Regions from separate parts of the Streptacidiphilus sp. PB12-B1b genome, predicted to be linked through region 2. Evidence: riboswitches for the same ligand, from Rfam matches in the RefSeq annotation. Region 2 holds a riboswitch; the other holds the start of a gene.
The links. A riboswitch is a leader RNA that binds a small molecule or an ion and turns the genes downstream of it on or off. The one in region 2 is predicted to bind ZMP and ZTP.
Positions count from the first base shown of each region.

Region 1 (7,372 bases), 2.9 Mb from region 2:
CGCGTGAGGTGAGCGAGGGCGTGCCGATCCTGATCCCGGAGGGGTCGAACGGCGTGCGGGTGTCGTACGGCACGGTGTTGTGGTTGACCACGATCCCGGCCCGGTCCAGAGCCTTGGCGGCGACCTTGCCGGGGACGTCCTTGCCGGTCAGGTCGATCAGCAGGAGGTGGTTGTCGGTGCCGCCGGAGACCAGGTCGAAGCCGCGCGCCGCCAACTGCTCGCCCAGCTCGCGGGCGTTGTCCACCACCTGGTGCGCGTAGGCCCGGAACTCCGGCCCGGACGCCTCCTTCAGCGCCACCGCGACCGCCGCCGTGGTGTGGTTGTGCGGGCCGCCCTGGAGCCCGGGGAAGACGGCCCGGTCGAGGGCGCGGGCGTGCTGCGCGGTGGACATCAGCAGGGCGCCGCGCGGACCGCGCAGGGTTTTGTGGGTGGTGGTGGAGATCACGTCCGCGTGGCCGACCGGGCTGGGGTGGGCGCCGCCCGCGACCAGACCGGCGATGTGCGCGATGTCCGCGACCAGGACGGCGTCCACCTCCCGGGCGATCTCGGCGAACGCGGCGAAGTCGATCGTCCTCGGGACGGCGGTGCCGCCGCAGAAGATCAGCTTCGGGCGCTCCTTCAGCGCCAGCTCCCGGACCTGGTCCAGATCGGTCCGGCCGGTGTCGGCGCGCACGCCGTAGCGCACGCCGTTGAACCAGGAGCCGGTCGCGGAGACGCCCCAGCCGTGGGTCAGGTGGCCGCCCATCGGCAGGGCCATGCCCAGCACGGTGTCGCCCGGCTTGAGGAAGGCCAGGTAGACGGCGAGGTTGGCGGGCGAACCGGAGTACGGCTGGACGTTGGCGTGGTCGACGCCGAACAGCGCCCTGGCCCGCTCCACCGCCAGCGTCTCCACCTGGTCGATGTTCTGCTGGCCCTCGTAGTAGCGCTTCCCGGGGTAGCCCTCGGAGTACTTGTTCTGCAGCACCGTGCCGGTCGCCTCCAGGACGGCGGCGGAGACGTAGTTCTCGCTGGGGATCAGCCGCAGGGTGTCGGCCTGCAACTGCTCCTCGGCGGCGACGAGCGCGGCGATCTCGGGATCGGCCTCGCGCAGTTCGGGGTGCCGGGTCTGCTGGGGGTTCGGGTGCTGGGGGTTCGGGTGCTGCTGCTCCGTCATGGCGGGGCCCCTCCGGGTCATCCGCTCCGTACGACTGTCGTACTGGAGGTCGACCCGGGTGCCCAGGCGGACGGCACACCGGTGGTCCTGCTCGGCCGCTCCCTCGTGGTTCCCTCCACGTGCGCCAGTCGCGGCCGCACCAGCCTAGCGGCGATCCCGGGAAACGCCCGTGCCCTGTCCGCTGGGCGGGACAGGGCACGGGCAGAGCGGCTGACGGATCAGCGGGCGGCGCTCAGATCAGGCCGAGGCCCTTGACCGCGTCGCGCTCCTCGACCAGCTCGTTGACCGAGGCGTCGATCCGGGCGCGGGAGAAGTCGTTGATGTCCAGGCCCTGGACGATCTCGAACCTGCCGTCCTTGGCGGTGACCGGGAAGGACGAGATGAGGCCCTCGGGCACGCCGTAGGAGCCGTCGGAGATGACACCGGCGGAGGTCCAGTCGCCCTCGGCGGTGCCGTTGGTCCAGGTGAAGACGTGGTCGATGGCGGCGTTGGCGGCCGAGGCGGCCGAGGAGGCGCCGCGGGCGTCGATGATCGCCGCGCCGCGCTTGGCCACGGTCGGGATGAAGGTGTCGCCCAGCCAGGACTCGTCGCCGATGGCCTTGGCCGCGTTCTCGCCGTTGACCTCGGCGTGGAACACGTCCGGGTACTGGGTCGCGGAGTGGTTGCCCCAGATGGTGAGCTTCTTGACGTCGGCGACGGAGACGCCGAGCTTCTTGGCGAGCTGGGCGACCGCGCGGTTGTGGTCCAGCCGGGTCATCGCGGTGAAGCGGTCGGCCGGTACGTCCGGCGCGTTGCGCTGGGCGATCAGGGCGTTGGTGTTGGCCGGGTTGCCGACGACCAGGACGCGGATGTCGTCGGCCGCGTGGTCGTTGATGGCCTTGCCCTGCGGGCCGAAGATGCCGCCGTTGGCGGAGAGCAGGTCGCCGCGCTCCATGCCGGCGGTGCGCGGACGCGCGCCGACCAGCAGGCCGACGTTGGCGCCCTCGAAGCCCTTGTTCGGGTCGTCGAAGATGTCGATGCCGGCCAGCAGCGGGAACGCGCAGTCGTCCAGCTCCATTGCGGTGCCCTCGGCGGCCTTGACGCCCTGCGGGATCTCCAGCAGACGCAGCTTCACCGGGACGTCGGCGCCCAGGAGGTGGCCGGAGGCGATGCGGAAGAGCAGCGCGTAGCCGATCTGGCCGGCGGCACCGGTGACGGTGACATTGACGGGAGTGCGGGTCATGATGACGTCTCCTGCTGGATACCTGGTGGAGGTCAGGTTTCGGCCGCAGCAGACTGCGCGGTCGAGGCCGGGTGGCGGTCTCGGACCGGTCGGGCACGCCCGCGTAGAGCCAGTCCCTGATCTGTCTCTTGATCTCAAGAGATCCCCGCCAGGTTATCCCAGAGCCGGGGGTGCGTGCGCCTCCTGGCCGGGTCTGCCCGCGCGGCCTTCGTCACGTTTCCCGAACGGCCATACCGGATCGGCATGAAGGCAGATCAGCACGGTACTGACGGCGTGGCGCCCGGCGCCCCCGCGGTCAGCCGGGGCCGGACGGCAGGTAGGTGAGCACGCGCGGGGGGCCGCCCGGGTCGTCCGTGCCCGCGCACGCCTGGACGTCGTCCACGACCGCGCACGCCTCGGCCCGGTCCGGGCTCCCAGCGGCCAGTATCGGGCTGTGGTCGGCCGACGCGGAGGCCCCGGCGACGGGGACGGTCGCCAGCACGCTGCCGTTGTCGCCGCTGATGGACAGCGAACGGAGGGTCATGCCCCGGGTGCCGCCCTGGGCGTGGGTCCAGACCGCGCCGCAGCGGGGGCTGTAGCGCAGCTGGACGATGAGCGAGTCCACGTCCACCGATCCGGCCACGGTGGCGCCCCGGTCGCAGCCGGTGGCGTACGGGTCGCGGCCCTGGCAGGAGGAGCCGGAGCAGCGGCCGGCCGTGAGCGCGTCCTGGTCCGGGCGGCCGGGGTGGCCGGACAGGCCCGGGCTGCCGCCGACGTCCGCCCCGGGCCACAGCGTCGGGGCGGCGATCACCCCGGCGGCGGCCAGCAGCAGTGCCCCTCCGGCCAGGGCGAACACAGGAACGAGGGGTCGCCGGGGTGTCGCCGACGGCCTGCCGGGCACAACCAGGGGCAGCGGGTCCGGCGCCGGGAAGGCCGTCGGCCGGACGGCGACCGGCACCGGCGGCGCCGGACGGACGGCCGGGACCAGCGCAACCGGCGGCGGAGCGGCGGGAGGCAGCGGATCGGGCAGCCAGGCCGCCTCGGCGACCTCCCACAGCAGCATCAGCCGGGGCGCGTCCGCGCCGGTGATCCGGCCGAGGCCGGCCACGGCGGCGCGCGGCGGGAACTTCGTCCCGTTGAGGTAGCGCTGCCAGGCGGACTTGCTGCAGGCGGTGGCCTCGGCCAGCGACTGCAGGCTGCGCCCGCTGCGGTCCTTAAGCAGGCGCAACTGCTCCACCAGCCGCCGCACATCCGGGTCGAGGCTGTCCGGCAACTGCTGCCAGTGGGTCACGTCCCACCTCCTGTCCCAGTTTCCTGAACTCGACGAGACGTCCCAGCAGGTCACAGCCTGGGACGTCCCATCTTGTCCCAGATTCGGCTTCCTGGTTACCGCTTTTGTAGTCGGTTGGCAACTCTTGGTCACAGGAGGGGCCACCGCGACCGGGCTGGCCTCCCGCCGCTGGGAAGGATGTTCTCGTGTCCGTACGTTCTGCAGGGAAGCGTCTGGCCGTGGGGGCCGCGACGCTCGCCACCGGCTTCGGCCTGCTGCTCTCCGTCGCCCCCGCCGCCTCCGCCGCCACCGCCCACACCCCCTGGGGCCCCTGGAACGACTGGGCCCAGCAGGGCACGGTCGCGGCCGGTATGCCGTTCCGGCACCACCACTGCGTGCCGCTGTTCGAGCGGGCCGACGGCCCGGGCGCGCCGCTGGTCGAGCTGGCCCCGGCGCTGGCCGACCGCCCGGCGATGCGTCCGGGGGTGCGTCCGGTGGCCGTCCGCTCGGTCCGGCACCACGGCCGCCGGCACCACCGCCACCACGCGCGCCGGGACCACTTCGTCCGCAGCCACGCCGTCCGCTACCGCGGCGCCGGCTACCAGGCGGCCCGTTACGACCTCGCCGCCTCGATGCACCGCACCGCCGCTCCGCGCGCCGCCGTCCCGCTGGCCGCCCGTCCGATGGGCCTGCAGAGCTACGCCGCCGGGCACCACGGCTGGGACCGGGGCTGGGACCACGGCCTGCGGCACCACCACCGCCACCACCGGGGCCACCACCGCCTGCACCAACGCCTGCGCCGCGGCTGACGGCCGGCCCCACACGACGGCGCCCCGCCCTCCGCGCACAGGTACGCGGTGGGCGGGGCGCCGTCGCCGGTTCCCGGTGCGGTCAGCCTCCGCCACGCCCCAGGAAGCGGGCGATCTCGTTGACGAAGGGCAGGGTGATCACCGGGTCCGGCTCGGAGGCCAGGGCCAGCAGGATGATGGCGACCCCGAGCACCCCCATCACCAGTACGTCGGTGAAGCGGCTGCGCACCGCCAGCATCCCCACGTCGGGCAGGGCGACCCGCAGCACGCAGGCCAGCAGCAGGGCGGCTCCGATGGTGACCACGCCCGGCCGGAACTGGTTCAGCGCGGTGACGGCGAGGCCGACGCCGACCATGGTGAGCACGATGACGATCGGCCACTGCCGTACCGGCACCGGGTGGCCGCTGCCCAGCGCCGCGGCCGACCCCTCGGGGGGGTAGGTCCCGGTGGTGGCGACCGGGTGGCGGCGGGACTTCGGCCTGGGCGCGTCGGCCCCGCCCGCGTCGGCCGTGCCGCCCGCCCCGGCGGTGTCCGGCGCTGCCGAAGCCTCGGGCGCGTCGGGCTCCGCCGGGGTTTCCGACGACTCAGCGCGCGGCACGCTCGGCCGCCTCGACCACGTTGGACAGCAGCATCGCCCGGGTCATCGGCCCGACACCGCCGGGGTTGGGCGACAGCCAGCCCGCGACCTCGGCCACACCCGGGTGGACGTCGCCGACCAGGCCGGTCTCGGAGCGGCTGACGCCGACGTCCAGCACCACCGCGCCGGGGCGCACGTCCTCGGGCTTGACCAGGTGCGGCACACCGGCGGCGGCGATGATGATGTCGGCCTGGCGCAGGTGGTGCGACAGGTCCCGGGTGCCGGTGTGGGTGAGCGTGACCGTGGCGTTCTCGCTGCGGCGGGTCAGCAGCAGGCCGATGGAGCGGCCCACGGTGATCCCGCGGCCGACGATCACGACGTCGGCGCCGTTGATCTCCACCTGGTGCCGCCGCAGCAGCTCGACGATGCCGTTGGGCGTGCACGGCAGCGGGGCGTCGATGCCCAGGACCAGGCGGCCCAGGCTCATCGGGTGCAGCCCGTCGGCGTCCTTGTCCGGATCCATCAGCTCCAGGACGCGCTTCTCGTCCAGGCCCTTGGGCAGCGGCAGCTGCACGATGTAGCCGGTGCAGGCCGGGTTCTCGTTCAGCTCGCGGACGACGTCCTCGACGTCCTGCTGGGTGGCGTCGCCGGGCAGCTCGCGCTGCAGGCTGGCGATGCCGATCTGGGCGCAGTCGCGGTGCTTGCCGCGTACGTAGGAGTGGCTGCCGGGGTCGTCTCCGACCAGGACGGTGCCGAGGCCGGGCGTGATGCCCCGCGCCTTCAGCGCTTCGATCCTTACGGCGAGCTCGGACTTGATCGCGGCGGCGGTGGCCTTGCCATCGAGAATCTGGGCGGTCATGGAGCCATTCTCCTGGATGACGGGGGGTGGCGGGCAACCAGGGCCGGTCCGGGCCGCCCGGGACGGACGCCCGGGGTCCGGTTGCAGTATCGGCACAGTTCCGCCGGGCCCCGCTCCGGCGCTGGACAGCGTCACCGGAGAAAGCCACCATGGGGCGCGAGAATGCGCTGCCTCCAGAGTCGCCCGCGAGGACGGGCTCGACCGCAGCGCAACGTACTCGGGGGGAACGTGAGCAGCTCGTACCAGCCAGTGGTGGTCCCACGCGACCGGCCACCACTGGATCAGCCGCACGGCCGCCCTTCGTACCACGAATCGTACAGCGCGCCGGACGGCGCCCGGGGGACCGCGCCGGGCCTGCGCCGGTCCCTGCGGGCCCGCTGGGCGCGCTTCGCCCGCTCACCGTACGCCGCCCCCGGCCAGGTGCTGATGCGCGGCACGGGCGCGGGCGTGGTCGCCCTGGTCGCCGCGGCCGTGCAGGCGCACGACAACCCCGGCGTGCTGTGCCCGCTCCGCAGGTTCACCGGCATGCCCTGCCCCGGCTGCGGCAGCACGTCGGTCTTCATGGACCTCGGCGCCGGGCATGTCGGCGCGGCGGTCCTGGCCAATCCGGTGACCGTGCTGGTGGGCGTCTGCCTGCTCTTCGCCCCGCTGGGCGGCGGCGCCTGGTGGTGGCGGCAGACGGCCCGCCGCCAGAACACCGTCATCGCGGTCGCGGCGGCCGTCTCCTGGGTGTGGCAGCTGCACCGGTTCGGTTTCCTGCCCGTCTGAGCGTCCGCCCGCTCCCCTGATCCCACCGCGCGTCAGCAGGGCCGGCGGTACACCCCGCCGTCCCCCGCCCCGCGCGTTCCCGCAAGATGTCCTGCCCGCTCCATTTCCTGCCCGGAGGCAGCTCCATGAGTTACCCGCCCGACCCCAACAACCCGTACGGCCAGCCGCAGCAGCCCAACCCTTACGGCCAGCAGCCGCCGCAGCCCAATCCCTACGGCCAGCAGCCGCCCCAGCCCGGCTACGGCTACCCCCAGCAGCCGCCGCAGCCGCAGCCGGGCTACGGCTACCCGCAGCAGCCGCCGGCCGACCCGTACGCCCAGCAGCCCGGCTACGGCCAGCAGTCGCCGTACGCCTACCCGCAGCAGCAGGACCCGTACGCCGGCTACCAGGACCCCTCGGGCTTCTACGCCAGCTGGATAGCCCGCGTGGGCGCGTTCCTGATCGACCACATAGCCATCGGGCTCATCCCCTACGGCCTGGTCTTCGCGCTGGCCCGGCCCACCACCACGATCACCTATGACAGCGCCGGCGCCATTCATTCGACGACCAGTGGCAGCCAGGGGCTCTACTTCTTCGCCGACTTCATCGCCTTCGTCGTCGTCGCGGCCGTGCTGGCCTGGATGAAGAGCACGATGGGGCAGTCCCTGGGCCAGAAGGCCCTGGGCATCCGCATGGTGCGCGAGGCCGACGGCCAGAGCGCCAGCTTCGGCCTGGCGTTCGGCCGCGAGATGGCCC
Region 1 covers NZ_CP048405.1:6,830,552-6,837,923, forward strand. Annotated here, with positions in the region: gene glyA (serine hydroxymethyltransferase) at 1-1,153, opposite strand, end outside; ZMP/ZTP riboswitch at 1,207-1,295, opposite strand; gene GXW83_RS29650 (malate dehydrogenase) at 1,386-2,375, opposite strand; gene GXW83_RS29655 (XRE family transcriptional regulator) at 2,671-3,645, opposite strand; gene GXW83_RS29660 (hypothetical protein) at 3,831-4,433, shown strand; gene GXW83_RS29665 (DUF3017 domain-containing protein) at 4,516-5,031, opposite strand; gene GXW83_RS29670 (bifunctional methylenetetrahydrofolate dehydrogenase/methenyltetrahydrofolate cyclohydrolase) at 5,018-5,869, opposite strand; gene GXW83_RS29675 (DUF2752 domain-containing protein) at 6,098-6,637, shown strand; gene GXW83_RS29680 (RDD family protein) at 6,763-7,372, shown strand, end outside.
Region 1: another riboswitch for ZMP and ZTP. It lies ahead of glyA (serine hydroxymethyltransferase); the one in region 2 lies ahead of GXW83_RS17595 (bifunctional 5,10-methylenetetrahydrofolate dehydrogenase/5,10-methenyltetrahydrofolate cyclohydrolase).

Region 2 (7,372 bases):
AGCGCCCGCCCACAGGACGGCCTCCTGCTTGTTCTGGGGCGCATCCCGCTGAGTGATCCGGCCCCCGTAGATCCCGCGAGGGTGCTGACGGCAGCGAGGCGTAGGCGAATGGACCGCCACCGGGCACCCGGGAATCGACGGCTGGGACCAGGGCAGCGGAAACCTCACAGCCGCAGCGGCCGGCCCACCACAACGCATTGTCTGCCCTCCTGGGATCGAAGGATGTACTCCTTGGTCCTGCAGTGTGCCGCGCCGGGTCAGCGGCGTGGCCGGGGGTTGGGGGTGTGGAGGATCTGGTCGGTGTCGAATTCGACGTCGACGATCTGCCGGGCCATGCCGTCATGGCGCCACCGCCCCGCCCGGACGGGCATTCGGGCGGGGCGGTGGCGTTGCTCTGCTGTGCCGCTCGCTGCGTCCGGGCGCGTCAGCTGTTGAGGAACTCGAGGAGGTCCTTGTTGAACTTCTCCTTGTCGCCGGGGACCAGGGCGATGCCGTGGGAGCCGCCCTGGTAGACCTTGAGGGTCGCGTTCGGGATGATCTTCGCGGATTTGCGCCCGGTGGCGTCGATCGGCACGACCTGGTCGTCGTCGCCGTGCACGATCAGCGTCGGGATGTCCAACTTCTTCAGGTCGTCGTGGAAGTCCGTCGCGGCGAACGCGTCCACGCAGTCCACGCCGCCCTCGATGGTCTGGGCCATGGCCATGTACCAGAAGGCGTCCTTGTTGCCCTGCGTGACCTTGTTGCCGGGGCGGTTGGCGCCGAAGAAGCCCTCGGCGGTGTCCTTCCAGAACTGCGAGCGCTCGGCGATGATGCCGTCCTTGATGCCGTCGAAGACCTTCTGCGGGACGCCCTCGGGGTTGTCCGGGCCCTGCAGCATCAGCGGCGTGACGGCGGAGAGCAGCACCGCCTGGCTGATCCGGTCGGTGCCGTGCCGACCGATGTAGCGGGCCAGTTCACCGCCTCCCATGGAGTGCGCGACCAGCGTGACATCGTGCAGGTCGAGCTGCGTGATGAGGTCGTTGAGGTCGTCGGCGAAGGTGTCGAAGTCGTAGCCGTCCCACACCGGGGTAGAACGCCCGTGGCCGCGGCGGTCATGCGCGATACCGCGGAAGCCCGCGTCGGCGACCGCTTTGAGCTGGTCCTCCCAGGCGTCGCCGTTCAGCGGCCAGCCATGGATGAAGACCACCGGACGACCCGACCCCCAGTCCTTGTAGAAGATCTCGACACCGTCGCGGGTGGTGATGACAGGCATGGCGGGGTTCCTTTCGCATCCGCGGCCGCCCGCACAGGGAGCAGCCCGCACCGGTACGGGACCACGGCACCCGTCGTGCGGGCCCCAGGGAAAGGGACCACCTGCGGTCCCGGCGGTCTGCTGGCTTCCCGTTCCCCATCCTGCACGCCCTGGTGCCGCCCGCACCCCGACGACGTCACCGTCTCGGCACTCTCGCTCTGAACAGCCCAAGTGTGCGCCGATCCTCATCCGTCGGACGAGATAGACCATCCGGGCGACCCGTTTCCACGAAAGCGGGTCACCGCGATGACGGGCCGGGGCACCGCTGCTATCGCGCAAGCCCCCTGCTTGCGGTGCCGGTCCGTGGACTTCGCGAGCCCGCCGTTCCCCTGCCGAGCGGGTCAGGCCCCGACGGTTCGGGCTGCGGTGATGCCGATGAGGACGGCACCCAACCCGGCGACACGGTGGAGACGGCACTCCCGATGGCCCGTACCGCCTGTCCGGTGCGGGCGGAGTGCACGGTCTCCCAGGAGAACGTCGAGTACATGGTGAGCGCCCCGCACAGTCCGCGACACCTTGCGGGGTCGGGCACCGGCTAGGGTCTTTCTTTTGGATCAGCGGGCTGACCAGATGTAGATGCCGGCGATGTGGAGTCCGGCCCGGTAGACGGTGGTGGTCTTTTCCTAGCGGGTGGCCGGTCCGCGCCAGTTCTTGAGGCGGTTGATGCAGCGTTCGACGGTGTTGCGGTTGGCGATCTGGTTGGAGGGTTGTGGGATCACTGCCCGGATGTGGCGTCTGCGCGGGTGGTCGCGGATCACCTGGGACGAGTACCCGGTCGGCCAGGACCGTGAAAGGCCGGGTGCGGGGGCGGCCGACCGCTCTGGGGACGCGCAGGGCGGCCATGACGTGCTCGAACGCGGGCGCGTCGCCGGCCTGGCCGGGTGTGAGGTGGAAGCACGGCGGGCGGCAGCGGCTGTCCGCGGCGAGGTGGACCTTCGGGGTCAGCCCGCCACGCGGGCGTCCGATCGCGTGGCGGACCCGTTCGCTGGCCGGGGCCCTTTGTGCGGGCCCTGGCGGCGTTCTGGTGCGCACGCACGATGGTGGAGTCCACCGCGACGACCCGCTTCAGGTCGCCCTCGGTATCGGCATGGGCGAGCAGCGCGGTGAAGACCCGCTCCCAGGTGCCGTCGATCGCCCAGTTTCGCACGAGCGATCCAAAAGAAATGGCCTAGATCCAAAAGAAATGGCCTAGTCGGAAGGCGCTACCGCTGAGGTGACCGGGGCGGCCTCTATCCCACCGCTGGCCGAGCAGGGCAGCGCCGAGCAGGACCAACAGCGCCTGGGTCAGGGCCGGACGAGCTGACGTTCCGCCGCGTCGACCGTCTGCGCGAGGAGGACGGCGATGGTCACCGGGCCGACACCACCGGGGACAGGGGTGATCAGACTCGCCCGGTGGCGCGCGGTCTCGAAGTCAACATCCCCGACGTTGCCCGGGTTGTACCCCGCGTCGATCACTACGGCACCGGGCTTTACGTCCGCCCCGTTGATGAAGCGCGGCCGGCCAACCGCGGCAACCAGGACGTCAGCCCCGCGCACGATCGAGGGCAGATCGACGGTGCGGGAATGGCAGTAGGTCACCGTGGCGTCCTGCCCGAGCAGAAGCATGCCGACCGGCTTGCCCAGGATAGGACTGCGTCCCACCACGACGGCGTGCCTGCCGGTGAGGTTGACGTCGTACTCGTCCAGCAGGCGCATGATCCCTCCGGGCGTGCAGGATACGAAGCCGGGCAGCCCGAACCCCATCGCCGCGAAGGAGTGCATGGTGACGCCGTCGACGTCTTTGTCCGGCGCGATCGCCTCGAACGCGGCGCGCTCATCGATGTGCGCCCCCACTGGGTGTTGCAGCAGGATGCCGTGCACGTCCGGATCCTCAGACAGTTCGGTGACGGCCTCCACCAGGCCGCTGCTGCTCACGGAGGCGGGCAGAGCCACATGCCTCGAGCGGATCCCGGCCTTCGCGCAACGGGCCTGCTTCATCCGCACGTACGTGACCGAGGCCGGGTCCTCTCCGACCAGCACGGTCGCCAGACAGGGGGAGACCCCCGTGCGCCGACGGATGTCCACGGCGGCTGCCGCGCTGTTCTCGATGATTCGACGGGCGAGATCCGTACCGTCCATCAGCCGCGCCTGCTGCGTCTCCACCACGTGCCACTCCTGAGCTCCACAACGAGGTGCCCAGGCGCACGGCATCGACGAGGCGTCAGGCCGCTCCCCGGTGGTACTCCACCTCAGCGCCAGTCACGACCCGAGCTCACAATACCTGCGAATATCAGCCGGTTGGCCCCGTCCACACATCCTGACAACTGCTACAGCTTCGCTTCGGGGGCGAAGGCGGGCAGCTTCTCGAGACTGCTGCGCACGGCCTCGGCGCCGTACTCGAACATCTGGCGCTCGTAGGCGTCGACCGCGCTGAGCAGATCCTGGCGGCCTTCATTGGTCTCGACCAGGCAGCGGCGCAGCAGGTCGGCATCGCGCAGCGCGGTGTTCGCACCGTTGCCGCCGGTCGGGGAGGTGGCGTGGATCGCGTCGCCGAGCAGTGTGGCCGGGCCGGACGCCCAGCGCTCACCGGGCTTGACCACCCGGATGGACAGCAGCGTGCTGTTGTCCGGGTCGGCCTGCTCGATCAGCGCGCGCAGCTCCGGGTGCCAACCTTCCATCCTGGACAGCACGGCGTCCTGCGCGGTCAGCTCCCCCAGCGAGCCGTTCGGCGGCAGGATCATGGCCCACCGCACGTAGTCGCCGATGTCGGGCAGCGTGACCTCGGGGGCCAGTTGCTCGGCGGCCTGCTTGGGCGGGGTACGGAAGCGCATGGCGCCGAGCAGCAGGCTGACGCCGTCGCCCGTGATCTTCGAGCCGTAGGCCTTGGACAGGCCGGCGAACTCGTCGGTCAGCGGGGTGCGGCCGATGACGAACCGGACGCCGGTGTCGGTCGGGGTGGTCTGCGGCGACAGCACCCCGCGGACCGCGGAGGTGACGCCGTCCGCGCCGACGAGTAGGTCGGCGGTGGCCGGGTCGCGGCGGGCGAACCGGGCTCGGACCTTGCCGTCGGCCAGCACGTCGTAGCCGGTCAGCGCGGCGTCGGTGTGCACGGTGAGGCCGGTCAGCAACAGGTGTCGCAGCACCTGCCGGTCGACCACGATGCCGGTCCGGCCCGCGCCGAGCCTGCCGATCGCGTTCAGCTGCGGGTCCAGGACCAGCTGCTCGGCGGAGGCGTCCATGATGATCTCGTCCAGCAGCGGGTGCCAGCGCGTCGGCAGGCAGTCGCGCACCGCCTGGAAACCGGTCGGGTTCAGCACGAGCCGGTAGCCCTGGAACCGCGCGACGATCCCCGGGTCGCGCTCGAACACGTCGGCCTCGATCCCGGCACCACGCAGACCCTGGGCGAGAGCCAGGCCTCCCAGACCGGCTCCGACAACGGAAACTCGCATCACACACCTCCGAGACACCGAAACGAACTTTGTTCGTCCTAACGATCTAAGTTCTACTCAACGAACTAAGATCGTGTCAAGCTATAGTGGCGAGCATGTCCGCTGATCCCCGCCAACGCCGTGCAGCCCGCCACGCCCAGCCCGCAGCGCAGGCCACAGCGTCGGCCCCCCGCAAGAAGCCGATCACCCTTGACCGGATCACCGACGCCGCCCTGGAAGTCGTCGCCACGGAGGGGTACGACGCGCTGACCATCCGCCGGGTCGCCGCCGTGCTCGGCACAGGTCCGTCGTCGCTGTACGCGCACATCGTCAGCAAGGACGAGATCGACGATCTGCTGATCGGCAGGCTCTACGCCGAGGTCGTGCTGCCCGAACCGGACCCGGCCTCCTGGCGCGAGCAGCTGCTCGGGGTGTACTCGCAGATCCGCGACCTGTACCTGAAATATCCTGGAGTCTCGCGCGCCGCGCTGGCCGTGGTGGCGGCCAACCTCGAAACGCTGCGGGTCGGCGAAGGAATCCTGGCGATCATGCTTGCGGGCGACGTCGAACCGAGGACGGCCGGATGGGCCCGCGACGCGATGTCCCTCTACGTCAGCGCCTACGCACTGGAGCAGTCACTGGTCCAGCAACGGCGCCAGCGCCAGGATCAGGAATGGGTGCTCAGCCACGAGGAGTTGCTGGACCGCTTCACCGCACTGCCTGCCGAGCAGTTCCCGCAGACTCGACGCCATGCCGCCGAGCTGATCTCCGGCACCGGACACGACCGCTTCGAGTTCGCCCTCGGCCTGCTCATGAACAATCTGCAGCCCGCATCCGGTTGACCTGCGGCGTGGGGTACGGCTGAGCGGCACGGCCATGATCCCGGCGTTGTTGATCAGGACGTCGATCGTGCCCGACCACTGGGCCGCGAACCGGCGGATCGAGGCGAGGTCGGACACGTCGAGCTCACGTACCTCGGCGCGTCGTCCCGGGAATGTCGCGGCGACCGCCCGCCCCTTGTCCACCGAGCGGACGGCGAGGACCACGAGCGCGCCTACCCTGGCCATTCACGTGCGGTGATCAGGCCCGCCTGCTCAGACAGAGCGGACCTGAGGGCGTGCATCGGGCGGCCGAGCGCTGCATGCCCGCCGACCTCCGGGAAGGCGCACGCCGTCTGGACCGTGCTGGGCGCCGGAGCACCCGGAAGGGGGCACCCGCCCCGCGCAGTCGTGCAGAGCGTGGCGGGCGCGCCGTGACCGTTTGCGTCAGGTGCCGCTGGCCCACAGGGCGGTGCCGGAGCAGGTGTGGTTGCCTCCGTTGGGCGCGTAGAGAACCATGTTGCCGTCGGTCTGGAAGCACACGTAGGCGCCGTAGTTCCGGTGGTCTGTCCAACCGGTGCCGGTCTGCCACTGGAGGTAGTCGGCGCTGTTGTAGATGAGGAGGTTGCCGTTGGTTGCCATCACGATGGTGTTGGGCGAGCCGGTATTGGTCCCGGAGGCCCAGACCGGCGTACCGCCGTTGTTGTAGATGACGAAGTTGCCGTCGTTCTGGCTGGCGAACATGTAGTCGCCCGCGCAGACGTAGCTCACGGAGGCCATGGACTGTCCCGGCAGCAGGTAGTGCACGGGGCTGTTGCTGTTGCTGCAGGGCGTCGAGGTGAACGCCGGGGCTGCCTCGGCGACCGCAGGGGTGAGAGCCACCGCCGCCACGGCGGTGAGGGCCCCGGCCGCGAGTGTGGCGGCGAGGCGAGTGCGCATGCGGTTGAGCGGTTTGATCACGGGTCAGGTCCTTGTCTCGGAGCGGGCGGCGAGGCCACCCACGGGCGGGAGATCCGCCCGTACCGTCGATGCTCCAGCGCCGCGGCCGTGCGGACATCGGGCACCGGCCCCCAGGTTCTCGCCAGCGGCCCGTATGAACAGCACGCCGGGCCAGGACCGCCGCCACCGCACCGCCCCACTCCCCCAATGCCGCACGTCTGCCGCAGCCCCTCGCCAGCGCCGCCCCCAGCCCCGGACCGACGATACCCAAGGAGACCGTGAAGGCTGACCTTCTGCTGCTGGCGTGTGATGCGGCGGGTCAGCTCGTCGTGGAAGTAGGCACGTCATGCACTCCTGGGATTCGCTGACGATCGCCGAACAGACGCTCATGCGTCGTGCCTTCTTGGGGTACTCCCTGGCCGGGTTGGTCCAGAACTACGGCGTTGCCCTGCGTTGGGCCGGTGCTGCGGAGGCTCCGCCCCTGCGCAGCTTCACCGGGGATGAGCAACGCGCCCTGGTCCCGCAACTCGCCGGCGTGGCCCTTGATCTCGCCGAACGCGGGTTGCTGACCGTCCACGAGCACGAGGAGCGCCTCTCCCAGGGCCTGTCCCGCCTGGTCACCCGCGCGCTCGCCGCCACCGGCCGCCGCCCCGCCGTGCCCACGGAGGACCTGACCCGCCTGCTCGTCGCCCTGTCCGAGGGTCTGACCGCGCTCCAACTGATCCAGAGCACCCGTGACCACGCCGTCCAAGGCCTCTGCCGACGCCTCACCCCGTACCTGATCCAGGCCCTCACCGAATCAGCCACCGAGAACGACAGCACCTCTGACTGACACGGAGGCCTTCCCGGACGATCATGCCGCCGCCGGCTTCTCTGCGCCGGCTGTCCGAACCTCACCGGCAGACGCGTGTAAGCCA
Region 2 covers NZ_CP048405.1:3,937,275-3,944,646, reverse strand. Annotated here, with positions in the region: gene GXW83_RS17600 (alpha/beta fold hydrolase) at 425-1,252, opposite strand; partial or broken gene GXW83_RS35350 (IS5 family transposase) at 1,846-2,429, opposite strand; gene GXW83_RS17595 (bifunctional 5,10-methylenetetrahydrofolate dehydrogenase/5,10-methenyltetrahydrofolate cyclohydrolase) at 2,576-3,409, opposite strand; ZMP/ZTP riboswitch at 3,458-3,543, opposite strand; gene GXW83_RS17590 (NAD(P)/FAD-dependent oxidoreductase) at 3,598-4,719, opposite strand; gene GXW83_RS17585 (TetR/AcrR family transcriptional regulator) at 4,815-5,540, shown strand; partial or broken gene GXW83_RS17580 (oxidoreductase) at 5,628-5,765, opposite strand; gene GXW83_RS17575 (hypothetical protein) at 5,964-6,476, opposite strand; gene GXW83_RS17570 (hypothetical protein) at 6,802-7,287, shown strand.